3 linked regions of the Pseudoduganella albidiflava genome follow. The protein of the gene in region 3 binds, or shares a complex with, the protein of the main gene of each other region. Links are inferred from orthologs where the notes say so. Each region holds a gene or a part of one and is shown on either strand. Other genes may lie near its edges.

Evidence for each region. The genes of interacting proteins can lie anywhere in the genome.
Region 1: the proteins of EYF70_RS04315 (region 3) and pnp are in contact, whole or in part, in a cryo-EM structure (PDB 9QH0), measured with the Escherichia coli proteins. The link is inferred for Pseudoduganella albidiflava from one-to-one orthologs.
Region 2: the proteins of EYF70_RS04315 (region 3) and eno are in contact, whole or in part, in a solved structure (PDB 2FYM), measured with the Escherichia coli proteins. The link is inferred for Pseudoduganella albidiflava from one-to-one orthologs.

Annotation. Positions count from the first base shown.
Region 1 is NZ_CP036401.1:1,525,385-1,529,188, reverse strand. Bases 808-3,804 are described here. They hold pnp (polyribonucleotide nucleotidyltransferase), read right to left. Parts: upstream 3,367-3,804; coding sequence 1,249-3,366; downstream 808-1,248. Other genes in these bases: rpsO (30S ribosomal protein S15), read right to left, coding at 3,575-3,804; EYF70_RS06550 (zinc ribbon domain-containing protein), read right to left, coding at 808-1,075. In the rest of the region: more of EYF70_RS06550, read right to left, coding at 29-807. UniProt on the Escherichia coli protein: Involved in mRNA degradation. Catalyzes the phosphorolysis of single-stranded polyribonucleotides processively in the 3'- to 5'-direction. Also involved, along with RNase II, in tRNA processing.
Region 2 is NZ_CP036401.1:1,182,036-1,185,695, reverse strand. The notes cover bases 808-3,660. They hold eno (phosphopyruvate hydratase), read right to left. Parts: upstream 2,950-3,660; coding sequence 1,666-2,949; downstream 808-1,665. Other genes in these bases: kdsA (3-deoxy-8-phosphooctulonate synthase), read right to left, coding at 3,246-3,660; ftsB (cell division protein FtsB), read right to left, coding at 1,177-1,518. Also shown: EYF70_RS05030 (ammonium transporter), read right to left, coding at 1-693. UniProt on the Escherichia coli protein: Catalyzes the reversible conversion of 2-phosphoglycerate (2-PG) into phosphoenolpyruvate (PEP). It is essential for the degradation of carbohydrates via glycolysis.
Region 3 is NZ_CP036401.1:1,015,403-1,020,947, forward strand. Bases 1,616-5,545 are described here. They hold EYF70_RS04315 (Rne/Rng family ribonuclease), read right to left. Parts: upstream 5,236-5,545; coding sequence 1,816-5,235; downstream 1,616-1,815. Other genes in these bases: chrA (chromate efflux transporter), read right to left, coding at 1,616-1,768. In the rest of the region: GTP 3',8-cyclase MoaA, read right to left, coding at 1-377; more of chrA, read right to left, coding at 434-1,615. UniProt on the Escherichia coli protein: Endoribonuclease that plays a central role in RNA processing and decay. Required for the maturation of 5S and 16S rRNAs and the majority of tRNAs. Also involved in the degradation of most mRNAs.

The DNA.
Region 1 (3,804 bases), 510 kb from region 3 along the record:
TGGCAACTTTTTAGTTTCTTGGCAGAATTTACGCCTTGTTCGCGGCGGCCTGGGTGCCGCAGCTGTAGCAGAAGCGCGTGAAGGCGTTCTTGCGGGCTTCGCAGCAAGTGCAGCGGTTGAACAGGCCGATGCCGCAGTGCGGGCAGAAGTCCAGTTTCGGATCCTTCAGGTCGACCCCGCGTTCGCAGCCGGGGCAGACGCTCTTCCCCATCCGCGCCAGCGCGATGTCATAGCCGAGGCTTTCGCGCCGCTGCGCATCCGGCTGCGCTTCGGCGGTACGCTGGCGTTCCAGGTAGCGCTGCAGGCCGAGGATGGCTTGCCGGCCGACGACCACCGTCAGCAGGATGCCGACCACGTAGCGCACGTAGCCGCCGTAGCTGGGCAGGTAAGGCACCAGTTCGACAAAGAACGCGAACAGCGCGAAGAAGATGAAGCCCCACACGAACGGCCACCATGTGCTCTTGCGCTTGTTCTTCCACAGCCAGCCGGCAATCAGCAGCAACGGCAGGGTCAGCGCGAGGCGGTAGCCGAACACGCGCAGCTCGCGCATGTGCAAGGCCCGGTCGAAGGCGGGATGCGCTGCCTCCTGGAGGGATTGCAGCTGGGTGTGGGCCGCCGCCCGCGCCTGCCGCGCATTCAGCTGGATCTGCTCCTGTTCCTGCACGCCGGTCAATGCCTTCCGCTCCGCCGCGGCCAGGCCATCGAGCTGGCGCGTGCGGGCGATCAGGTCCGGATCCTGGTCGGGCCGGGCCGTGGCGTGGCGGGTGGAGAGCCAGTTGTCGAATGTTTCGCGGGCCGATGCCGTGTTGGCCTTGGCCACCCGGTGCTGCTGCTCGGCCTGCTCGAGGGCGTTGTCGGCGGCCCGTTCATTGCGCTCGGCGACCGCGATCGTGTCGCGCACGGCCGCCAGCCTGGCGGGATCGATGAACTGCTCCAGTTCGATCGGTTCCTCGACAAGATTCAGGTTGTCGACGACCTTGCCGCCCAGGCCGATCAGGAAGCCGGCAAACAGGAAAGCCACCAGCCATAAACCGCGCTGGAACCATTTTTCGGAGAGACGCAGGGCCTTGCTCATCGTGATGCTCCCGGTTAGTTGGACCGGAACGGAGCATAGCGGCTTTCGCCGGCGCGATGCTGTGGCGGGACTCTAATTATGGGCTGGCGGTTCGCGGAAGACCGGGAAATCGACGCCCATAAAAAAACCGCCGGGCTTGCGCACCGGCGGTTCCTGTCATCCGCAAAGGACGATTACTTGGCGGCGGCGCCTTCTTCGGCGGCAGCCTTCATCGACAGCTTCAGGCGGCCGCGATCGTCCGTTTCCAGGACTTTCACGCGCACTTGCTGGCCTTCCTTCAGGTAGTCGGCCACGGCGTTGACACGCTCGTTGGCGATCTGCGAGATGTGCAGCAGGCCATCCTTGCCCGGCATGACTTGCACGATCGCGCCGAAGTCCAGCAGCTTGAGCACGGTGCCGTCGTAGGTCTTGCCCACTTCGACCGACGCGGTCAGCTCTTCGATGCGGCGCTTGGCTTCCTGGCCGGCGGCAGCGTCGACGGAAGCGATGGTGACCACGCCTTCGTCGCTGATGTCGATCTGCGTGCCGGTTTCCTCGGTCAGCGCGCGGATCACGGCGCCGCCCTTGCCGATCACGTCGCGGATCTTCTCGGGGTTGATCTTGATGGTGATGAGGCGCGGCGCGAAGTCGGACAGTTCCGTCTTCACGTGCGGCATCGCCTTCTGCATCTCGCCCAGGATGTGCTGGCGGCCTTCTTTTGCCTGCGCCAGCGCGACCTGCATGATCTCTTTCGTGATGCCCTGGATCTTGATGTCCATCTGCAGCGCCGTGATGCCGTTGGCGGTGCCGGCGACCTTGAAGTCCATGTCGCCCAGGTGGTCTTCGTCACCCAGGATGTCGGACAGCACGGCGAACTTGCCGCCTTCCTTGATCAGGCCCATGGCGATACCGGCCACGTGCGCCTTCATCGGCACGCCGGCATCCATCAGCGCCAGGCAGCCGCCGCAGACCGAAGCCATCGACGAGGAACCGTTCGATTCGGTGATCTCGGACACCAGGCGCACGGAGTAGCTGAACTCTTCCGGCGACGGCAGCGCGGCGACCAGGGCGCGCTTGGCCAGGCGGCCATGGCCCACTTCGCGGCGCTTCGGCGTACCGACGCGGCCCGTTTCGCCGGTGGCGAACGGAGGCATGTTGTAGTGCAGCATGAAGTCGTCAGTGTACTCGCCCATCAGCGCATCGATCTTCTGCGAATCACGGGCGGTGCCCAGCGTGGCGACGACCAGTGCCTGGGTTTCGCCACGGGTGAACAGCGCGGAACCGTGGGTACGCGGCAGGACCGAGGTGCGGATCGCGATCGGACGCACGGTGCGGGTGTCGCGGCCGTCGATGCGCGGTTCGCCGTTCAGGATCTGCGAACGCACGACCTTGGCTTCCATGTCGAACAGGATGTTGCCCACTTCGACGGAGTCCGGTGCGTCGACGCCTTCGGCGGCGGCTTGCGCGGCCAGGTCGGCGATCACTTCGCTCTGCATGGAACGCAGGGCTTGCTGGCGGGCCTGCTTGTTCTTGGTCTGGTACGCTTCGTTGATCTTGGCTTCGGCGAACTGGGCGACCTTGGCGATCAGCGCTTCGTTCTTGGCCGGCGGGGTCCATTCCTGCTCCGGCTTGCCGCCTTCTTCCACCAGCGCGTGGATCGCGTCGATCACGGCCTTCATCTGGTCGTGGCCATAGACCACGCCGCCCAGCATCACTTCTTCGGACAGCTGCTTGGCTTCCGATTCCACCATCAGCACGGCGGTTTCGGTACCGGCCACGACCAGGTCCATCTCGGACGTCTTCAGCTGGCTGGTGGTCGGGTTCAGGATGTACTGGCCGTTGGCGTAACCCACGCGGGCTGCGCCGATCGGGCCGTTGAACGGCACGCCGGCCACGCACAGGGCGGCGGAGGCACCGATCATCGAGGGGATATCAGGGTCGATTTCGGGATTGACCGACAGAACGTGGATGATGACCTGCACCTCGTTCATGTAACCTTCCGGGAACAGCGGGCGGATCGGGCGGTCGATCAGGCGGGACGTCAGCGTCTCCTTCTCCGACGGACGGCCTTCGCGCTTGAAGAAGCCGCCGGGGATCTTGCCGGCTGCATAGGTCTTCTCGATGTAGTCGACCGTCAGCGGGAAGAAATCCTGGCCGGGCTTGGCATCCTTGCGCGCCACCACGGTCGCCAGCACGACGGTGTCGTCCATCGACACCAAGACCGCACCGGAGGCCTGGCGAGCGATCTCGCCGGTTTCCAGGGTCACGGTATGTTGGCCGTACTGGAAGGTTTTCGTAACTTTGTTAAACATGGGTAATCCCTTTCTATTTGCCGACAGATTTTCAGGCGCTGTCGTTCACCTCACCACGGGCGGCTGGCTGATGCCTGGCGCCTTCTTGCCCTACTTTGCCTGGCAAAACGCAAGTGCGTTCCGCTTGGCAATAAATCATGATCCAGAATGCAAAATGCCCGCGTCAGCGAACTGGCGCAGGCATTTACTGAAGCCGGTGATGCAAGTATTACTTACGCAGGCCGAGCTTGGCGATCAGGTCGCGGTAGCGGGTTGCGTCCTTGTTCTTCAGGTAGGACAGCAGGCTCTTGCGACGGTTGACCATCATGATCAGGCCGCGGCGGGAGTGGTGATCCTTGCTGTGGGCCTTGAAGTGGCCGTTCAGTTCGTTGATGCGTGCGGTCAGCAGTGCAACCTGGACTTCCGGCGAACCGGTGTCGTTCTGGCCACGTGCGTTGT
Region 2 (3,660 bases), 170 kb from region 3 along the record:
GACCAGGCCGTTGATCTTGTCGAGCGTCTGCGCGCTCATCACGTTGAAGCCGAACCAGCCTACCGCAAGGATCCACGCGCCCAGCGCCAGGAACGGGATGTTGGACGGCGGGTGCGCCGAGATGCGGCCATCCTTGCCGTAGCGCCCGCGGCGTGCGCCCAGCAGCAGCACGGCCGGCAGCGCCGCCCAGCCGCCTACGGCATGCACGACGACCGAGCCGGCAAAGTCATGGAACGGCGCGCCGAAGGTGTGCTCCAGCGTAGCCTGGATGCCGAGGTTGCCGTTCCAGGCAATACCTTCGAAGAACGGGTAGATGAAGCCGACCAGCAGCGCCGTGGCCACCATCTGCGGGTAGAATTTGGCGCGCTCGGCGATGCCGCCGGAGATGATCGCCGGAATGGCGGCGGCAAACGTCAGCAGGAAGAAGAACTTGACCAGCGCGTAGCCGTTGCTGGCCACCAGCGTATCGGTCGGCCCGAAGAAGTGCACGCCATAGGCGATGCCGTAGCCGACGGCGAAATACGCGATCGCCGACACGCAGAAATCGACCAGGATCTTGACCAGCGCATTGACCTGGTTTTTCTTGCGCACCGTGCCCAGTTCCAGGAAGGCGAATCCCGCATGCATCGCCAGCACCATGATGCCCCCCAGCAGGACAAACAAGGCATCGCCACCGCTCTTGAACGACTCCATCGACCGCCACTCCCCAGTAAAGTGCAAAAGCACGCAGGGAGTGCAAGAACTGTGCCGTCAAATAAGGAAATGCCCGCGACTGGTGCGGATTCTCAAATAAAGATATTTCGCACCGTTTTCGATAGCTGATCAGCACCGCCTTGGTGCGTGACGCGCCAAGTTGGGGCTCAACAATATTTCCTGGAAAATGGGGACGTACCCAATTTTTCTGGGGCATTGAAAACGCATGCGTGCACCCCAACGGCGAAGGGCTGGGGTCAGGAGGGAGTCCTGGCAAGCATGCCAGGACCGTTGCGCAGGCGCGAAGCATGCTTCGCGAAACCCCTGCTTCACCCCGCCGGGGCGTAGCCGGGTCTCAAGGAGCATCGCTCCTTGCCGGCGTAGCGGTACTGGCCTGCACGCCAGTACTCTTCCCTGACCCCGGAATTTGCACTTGGGGTGGGCTTATCTAGCGGGATTGGGTCTATCCCAATTTCTTCGCGGTTACCGTGCCGTCTTGCCTGGCTCGGGGGGAGGTGGTGGGGCCGGCGTGGCGCCGTCGCCAGGAATCTGGCCCTTGCGCAGGATTTGCACGTAGATTTCGTTTTGCTTGATCATCGACAGCTCGTAGCGCGCGCGTTCCTCGACGGCGCCGGTGCCGTCCTTCAGGTCGCGCACTTCGGAATCGAGCTTGGCGTTGCGGCGCCGCAGTTCCTCGTTCTTCGCGTGGGCCGCGTCGACCTGCTGTTCGAGGTCCTGCACCTTGAGCCAACCGCCCTTTCCCAGCCACAACGGATACTGAATCAGCAGCAGCAGCGCCGCCAGGACGAGGGTAATCAGACGCATGGAAATAAAAGCACCGGCCGGGAAGCCCGGCCGGTGTCATAGTGGTGAAAGATGCTGTTGTTACTTCACGGGCATTTTACTTGAGTCGCCGCACTTCGAACGCGTTTACCTCCAACGCGTCGACTCAGGGCGGCTACTTCAAGCGCATTACTTCAGGTTGTAGAACGCGTCGCGGCCCGGATAGGAAGCGATGTCGCCCAGGTCTTCCTCGATGCGCAGCAGCTGGTTGTACTTGGCCATGCGGTCCGAGCGGGACATGGAGCCGGTCTTGATCTGCAGCGCGTTCAGGCCCACGGCGATGTCGGCGATCGTCGAATCTTCCGTTTCGCCCGAGCGGTGCGAGATCACGGCGGTGTAGCCGGCGCGCTTGGCCATCTCGATGGCGGCGAACGTTTCGGTCAGCGTGCCGATCTGGTTGATCTTGATGAGGATCGAGTTGGCGATGCCTTTCTGGATGCCTTCCTTCAGGATCTTGGTGTTGGTGACGAACAGGTCGTCGCCCACCAGCTGCACCTTCTTGCCCAGCGCTTCGGTCAGGATCGCCCAGCCTTCCCAGTCGCCTTCGTGCATGGCGTCCTCGATCGAGATGATCGGGTACTTGTCGCACCAGGTCGACAGCAGGTTGGTGAACTCGGTGGCCGTCAGCGACAGGCCTTCGCCTTCCAGCTGGTACTTGCCGTCCTTGTAGAACTCGGAGGCGGCGCAGTCCAGGCCGATGGCGATCTGCGTGCCCGGCTCGTAGCCGGCTTCCTCGATGGCCTGGATGATCAGCTTGATGGCATCTTCATGGTTCGCCAGCGACGGTGCGAAGCCGCCTTCGTCGCCCACGGCCGTGCTCAGGCCCTTCTTGTGCAGGATCTTCTTCAGCGTGTGGAACACTTCGGCGCCGTAACGGATCGCTTCCTTGAAGGTCGGTGCACCGACCGGGATGATCATGAATTCCTGGATGTCCAGGTTGTTGTCGGCGTGCGCGCCGCCATTGATCACATTCATCATCGGCACCGGCATCTGCATCGAGCCCGAACCGCCGAAGTAGCGGTACAGCGGCAGGCCGGCTTCCTCGGCGGCGGCCTTGGCGACAGCCATCGACACGGCCAGCATCGCGTTGGCGCCCAGGCGCGACTTGTTCTCGGTGCCGTCCAGGTCGATCAGGGTGCGGTCCAGGAAGGCCTGCTCGTTCGCGTCCAGGCCCATGATGGCTTCGGAGATCTCGGTGTTGATGTTCTCGCAGGCCTGCAGCACGCCCTTGCCGAAGTAGCGCTTCGGATCGCCGTCACGCAGCTCGATGGCTTCGCGCGAACCGGTCGACGCGCCCGACGGCACGGCGGCACGGCCCATCACGCCCGACTCCAGCAGCACGTCGCATTCGACGGTTGGATTGCCGCGCGAGTCGATGATCTCGCGGCCGATGATATCTACGATTGCACTCATGTGTAGTCTCCAAAGTTGGGGGTAGCAGGCGGTGCGCGTTTCCCGGACATGGCTGCATGCATCGCCGCAGCACGCTGTCGCATTGTTCCGCGCGCAAAATTGCAGCAAGGGTAACAGAGGATGGCCATGTAGGGAAGCGCGGCGGCTTACTACAAAATGCTCCTGCAAGGCGCTGAATGGTGCTGGCATGGCCCGGTAAACGACAAAAACCCAACGACAGATGCCGGGGTCCGACCCGGCGGGTCGGACCCCAGTTTCATGCCGTTGGGTTTTATGGAGCCTTGGCTCGCGAGCGCTTACTCGAAGCTGTTTTCGAGGAAGCCCGACTTCTTGGTGATGCGATCGAGTTCGATCAGCGTGGACAGCAGTTCCTTCATGCGGCCCAGCGGCACGGCGTTCGGACCGTCCGACAGCGCGGTGGCCGGCGTGGGGTGCGTTTCCATGAACAGGCCGGCCACGCCCACGGCGACGGCCGCGCGCGACAGCACGGGCACCATGTCGCGCATGCCGCCCGACGAGGTGCCGTTACCGCCCGGCAGCTGCACCGAGTGCGTGGCATCGAACACCACCGGCGCGCCGGTTTCGCGCATGATCGCCAGCGAGCGCATGTCGGACACCAGGTTGTTGTAGCCGAACGAAGCGCCCCGCTCGCAGGCCATGAAGTTGTCTTCGTTCAGGCCCTTCGCCCTCGCGGCGGCACGGGCCTTGTCG
Region 3 (5,545 bases):
TCGAGCGGCTTGCCGTCGACGGTGCGCAGCGCGGCCAGCATCTCGATCAGGCGCTCGATGTTCTTGCGCAGCAGCGGCTCGCCGCCCGTCAGCCGGATCTTTTCCACGCCATGGGCCACGAACTGGCGCGCCACGCGCGTGATTTCCTCGAAGGTCAGCAGCGAGGAATGCGGCAGGTACTGGTAATCCTTGTCGAAGACTTCCTTCGGCATGCAGTACACGCAGCGGAAGTTGCAGCGGTCCGTGATCGAGATGCGCAGGTCGCGCAGCGGCCGCGCCAGGCGGTCGCGCACTTCACCGGTGGGCGCTTCGATGGCGGAGGGAATCGCCGGCGGCCGGCTGCGGCCGTCGGCGAGGATGATGATTTTTTCGGTCATTGACAAACTACAGTGAGCAATCGGGTAACTTTATTGAGCAACCAGGTTGGGCAACATTAACCAGGATTCAATAAACCATTGATTCCATTGGCGTAATGTAGCACGAGGCCAGCCATCGCACAGGCCGCGAGCAGCTTTACGGGGCCGGTTTGCCAGCGCAGCAACGCCCACGCGGCCACCGTGGCGATCGCGATCGCCGCCCAGTCCGGGCGGGCGCCGGCCAGGAAGACTTGTTCGCCGAAGAACACGGCCAGGCTGGCGATCACGCCGACCACGGCCGCCGAGATCGCCGTCAGCGGCGCCGTCATGCGGATATTGCCGCGCGTGGCCTCCACCAGCGGGCCGCCGGCCAGGATGAAGATGAACGACGGCACGAACGTGAACCATGCGGCCACCACCGCCCCGGCCACGCCGGAGGCTGTCGGACCGCCCAGCACCTGGTGGGTCCAGCCGCCCACGAAGCCCACGAAGGCATTCACCATGATCAGCGGGCCGGGCGTGGTTTCGCCCAGCGCCAGGCCGTCGATCATCTGGGCCGGCGTCAGCCAGCCATGTGTTTCCACGCCGCCCTGGTAGACATAGGGCAGCACCGCATAGGCGCCGCCGAAGGTCAGCAGCGCCGCCTTGGTGAAGAACCAGCCCATCTGCGCGAGCGGATTGTACAGGCCGGTGGCGGACGCCACCGCGAGCCAGCTGCCGCCCATGAGGGCGACGCCGGCTGCGGACGTGGCCAGCAACTTGCGCCAGCCGAAGCGGGCATGGGGCGGTGTCGGCGTGTCGTCGTCGATCACGGCGGGGCCATGGCTGGCCGCCGCCTTGCCATGGCCGGGCATGCCGGGGGCGAACGCCGCCGGCCGCAGCCGCCCGCCCAGCCAGCCAAGCATGGCGGCGACCAGCACCACGGCGGGGAAGGGCACGCCCAGCATGATGGCGGCGAAGGCCGCGCAGGCGAGGGCGGCCAGCAGGCCGTTCTTCAGCGTGCGCCGGCCGATGCGCCAGGTGGCGGCCAGCACCAGCGCCACGACGGCCGGCTTGATACCGTACAGCACCGCGGCAATCGCCGGCACGTCGCCGAAGGCCAGGTAGATCCAGGAAAGTCCGATCAGGATCAGCAGCGATGGCAGCACGAACAGCGTGCCGGCCAGGATGCCGCCGCGCGCCCGGTGCAGCAGCCAGCCGATGTAGACGGCCAGCTGGGTTGCTTCCGGCCCCGGCAGCAGCATGCAGTAATTCAGCGCATGCAGGAAGCGCTGCTCGGAAATCCAGCGGCGCCGCTCGACAAGCTCGGCATGCATCAGGGCGATCTGCCCGGCCGGTCCGCCAAAGCTGATGAAGCCCAGCTTCAGCCAGTAGCGCAGCGCGGTGGACAGGGAGGGCGATGGTGGCGTCATGGGCAAAAAAAAGGGAAGCCGGAGCTTCCCTTTTCAGTCGTTGGCGATCAGCGTCGGGTATCCACCTGCACCAGCGGCTCTTCCACCACCACCGGCGCCGGCTTGCGCGTGCGGCCCACCCGCACCGGCGCTGCTTCGTGTGCCGCCGCTTCCTGGGCGGCACGCAGCTTGGCCGGGTCCGTCGCGGCCATTTGCAGGCCGGCGGCTGCCAGGATCGTTTGCAGGTCCGCCGGCGCCGCTGCAACCGCGGCAGGAGCGGGAGCCGGGGCAGGAGCCGGAGCCGGAGCAGGAGCAGGGGCCGGAGCCGGAGCCGGAGCAGGCGCTTGCGCGGCCAGCAGCTCGGCTGCCGTGGTGACCGGCACCGGTTGCGTTGCCACGTCCTCGGCGGCGACCGCCTCGGCAGTGCCGATCTCGGCGGCAGCCGGGATCACCACGGCGGCTTCCACCACCGGCGTCACGTCGACGGCGGCAGGCGCGGTCGTGGCTGGCGGCAGCGGCTCGGCCGCCGGGGCGTCGACAACTTCCGCTTCGGCCGGCTCGGCTGCTACCGGGGCGGCCGCAGGTTCCGCTGCTTCTGCTGGTACTGCGGCGGCTTGCGCTGCCACGGGCAGCGGTTCGGCGGCGGGTGCCTGCACGACTTCCGCTTCGGCCGGCTCGATGGCCACCGGCGCGGCAGGCGCTTGCACAGCAGCCACGGGCAGCGGCTCGGCAACCGGTGCCTGCACGATTTCCGCTTCGGCCGGCTCGATGGCCACCGGCGTGGTGTCGGCCGGCTTCGTTTCCGTCACTTCCGCGCTGACGGGCGCCTCGGCAGCCGGAGCCACCTGCTGCACCGGTTCCACGGCGGCTGGCGTGTGCTCGACCGCCTCGATCGCGGCGACGGCGGCGGCCACCGGCTCGACCTGGGCAACTGCCGCCGGCGTTTCGGCCGGCGCCAAGGCTGCTTCGCGGGTAGCGACCTGCACCTGCTCGGTCACCACGGATTCGGTGGCAGCCTTGATGGTGTCGCCTTCCGCGGCGGCGCCGGCAAACTCGTCGGCGGACTCGATGCCTTCGCCTTCGGCGCCTTCACGTTCGCGGCGGTTACGGTTGCGACCGCCACGGCGGCGGCGGCGGCGCGGCTCGTCGCCGCCTTCGCCGTCCAGTTCCTCGCCTTCCGGTCCCGCGTTGCCGGTGGATTTCACCAGGCTCGGCGCGTCGGCGGACGGCGCAGCGGCAGGCGCGATGGCCGGCACGCCGACACTGGCGCCCGTGCCGGTACCGACCGGACCCACGCCCGTTGCGGCCAGCGCCAGTTCATCGGCCTTGGCTTCGGCTGGCTGGGCTTTCGTTTCGCGCGCTTCACGCAATTCGCGCGGTTCACGCGGCGGACGGGCTTCGCGCGGTTCACGCGGCTCGCGCTGCGGGCGTTCGGCACGGTCCGGGCGTTCGCCACGCTCGGCGCGTGGCGTCACGGCAGCTGCCACGACACCTTCGGCTTCCACCTTGTCGACACCCTTGTCGGCAAACTTGTCCAGCTTTTCACGCGGTTCGCGTGGCGGGCGCGGCGGACGGGCCGGGCGCGCTTCCGTCGCCGGCTTGCCGGCCTCGTCGCGGGCACCCGGTTCGCGGTCTTTCGGACCACGCGGGCCACGGGCACGCTGGCCGCGGCCGTTCTTGTCGGCACGCTCGGCCGGCACGGCGGCGGGCTTCGTCACGATGGCCGGGGCAGCCGGCGGTGCCGGTTCCTCGGTCTTGCCGGTGAAGAAGGAAACCAGCTTGGCAAAGAAGCCTTTTTCGGCCGGGGCCGGTACTGCCACCGGCGGCGGAGCGACCGGCTGCACCGGTACCGGGGCAGGCGTACGGTCGACGATCGGGGCCGGCTGGCTTGGCGTGATGGTCTTCACCACGGCTTCCTGGCGCGGCTTCTGCTCTTCCTTCTGGCGCTTGGCGAAGCCCATGTCGGTCTCCGCCTGCTCGGCCATGGTGTAGCTGGCGGCCGATTCTTCCAGGCGCGGATCGTCGTGCTTGATGCGCTCGAGCTTGTAGTGCGGCGTATCGAGGTGCTTGTTCGGCACCAGGATCACGGTGATGCGGTGGCGGTTCTCGATCTTCAGCACTTCGCCGCGCTTTTCATTGAGCAGGAAGGCGGCCACGTCGACCGGCACCTGCACGTGGATGGCGGCGCTGTTTTCCTTCATCGCCTCTTCCTGGATGATGCGCAGCACCTGCAGGGCGGAGGATTCGGTATCGCGGATGTGACCGGTGCCGGAGCAGCGCGGGCACGTCACGTGCGAGCCTTCGGACAGCGAAGGGCGCAGGCGCTGGCGCGACAGTTCCATCAGGCCAAAGCGGGAAATCTTGCCCATCTGAACGCGCGCACGGTCGTGGTGCAGCGCATCCTTCAGGCGCTGTTCCACTTCACGCTGGTTCTTCGCCACTTCCATGTCGATGAAGTCGATCACGATCAGGCCGCCCAGGTCGCGCAGGCGCAACTGGCGGGCCACTTCCTCGGCCGCTTCGCAGTTGGTATGGAAGGCCGTGGTCTCGATGTCGGAACCGCGCGTGGCGCGGGCCGAGTTGACGTCCACGGACACCAGGGCTTCGGTGTGGTCGATCACGATGGCGCCGCCGGATGGCAGCGGTACTGTGCGGCTGTAGGCCGTTTCGATCTGGTGTTCGATCTGGAAGCGCGAGAACAGCGGCACGTCGTCGCTGTAGCGCTTGACGCGATGCACCATGTCGGGCATCACGTGGCTCATGAACTGGTGGGCCTGTTCGTAGATCTCGTCCGTATCGATCAGGATCTCGCCGATGTCGGGCTGGTAGTAATCGCGGATGGCGCGAATCACGAGCGACGATTCCTGGTAGATCAGGAAGGCGCCGGAAGCCGATTTCGACGCGCCTTCGATCGCGCGCCACAGCTGCATCAGGTAATTCAGGTCCCACTGCAGTTCATCGACGTTTCGGCCGATGCCGGCGGTGCGGGCGATCACGGACATGCCTTGTGGCAAGTCCAGCTTGTCCATCGTTTCGCGCAGTTCCTGGCGCTCCTCGCCCTCGACGCGGCGCGACACGCCGCCGCCGCGCGGGTTGTTCGGCATCAGCACCAGGTAGCGGCCGGCCAGCGAGATGAACGACGTCAGGGCGGCGCCCTTGTTGCCGCGCTCTTCCTTCTCCACCTGGACAACGATTTCCTGGCCTTCGCGCAGCGCATCCTTGATGGTGGCGTTGCGCACGTCGATACCTTCGCGGAAATAGCTGCGTGCCACTTCCTTGAACGGGAGGAAACCGTGGCGGTCTTCACCATAGCTGACGAAGCAGGCTTCCAGCGACGGCTCGATGCGGGTGATCACGCCTTTGTAGATATTGGACTTGCGTTGCTCGCGTCCGGCGGTTTCGATGTCGATGTCGATCAGTTTCTGACCATCGACAATGGCTACGCGCAGCTCTTCCTGCTGCGTAGCGTTGAACAACATGCGTTTCATTTTTTATTTGACTCCGCGACCCTTCGGCCAAATGCGCCGCCCAGGTTCCAGGAACGCGAGCGGCAATCGTACGAGGATATACGCGGAATTAAGGAGGCTGCGGGGAAATGCCTCGTCGTGCGGCAGCGCGCAGGCGCAGCTGCCACAGTGGGCGCATGAAGCTGATCGTCATGCCGAGTTCGCACCACCTGCAACTCATCCTGTCCAGCCCCATGAGGTGGGCCGCGGAGAATGCGGGCGTGCGCAATTGGTCGAGCCTGGCATCTTGTGTGGTGCCGGGCGAAAACGGCAAGCGTTATCAGCTTCATCA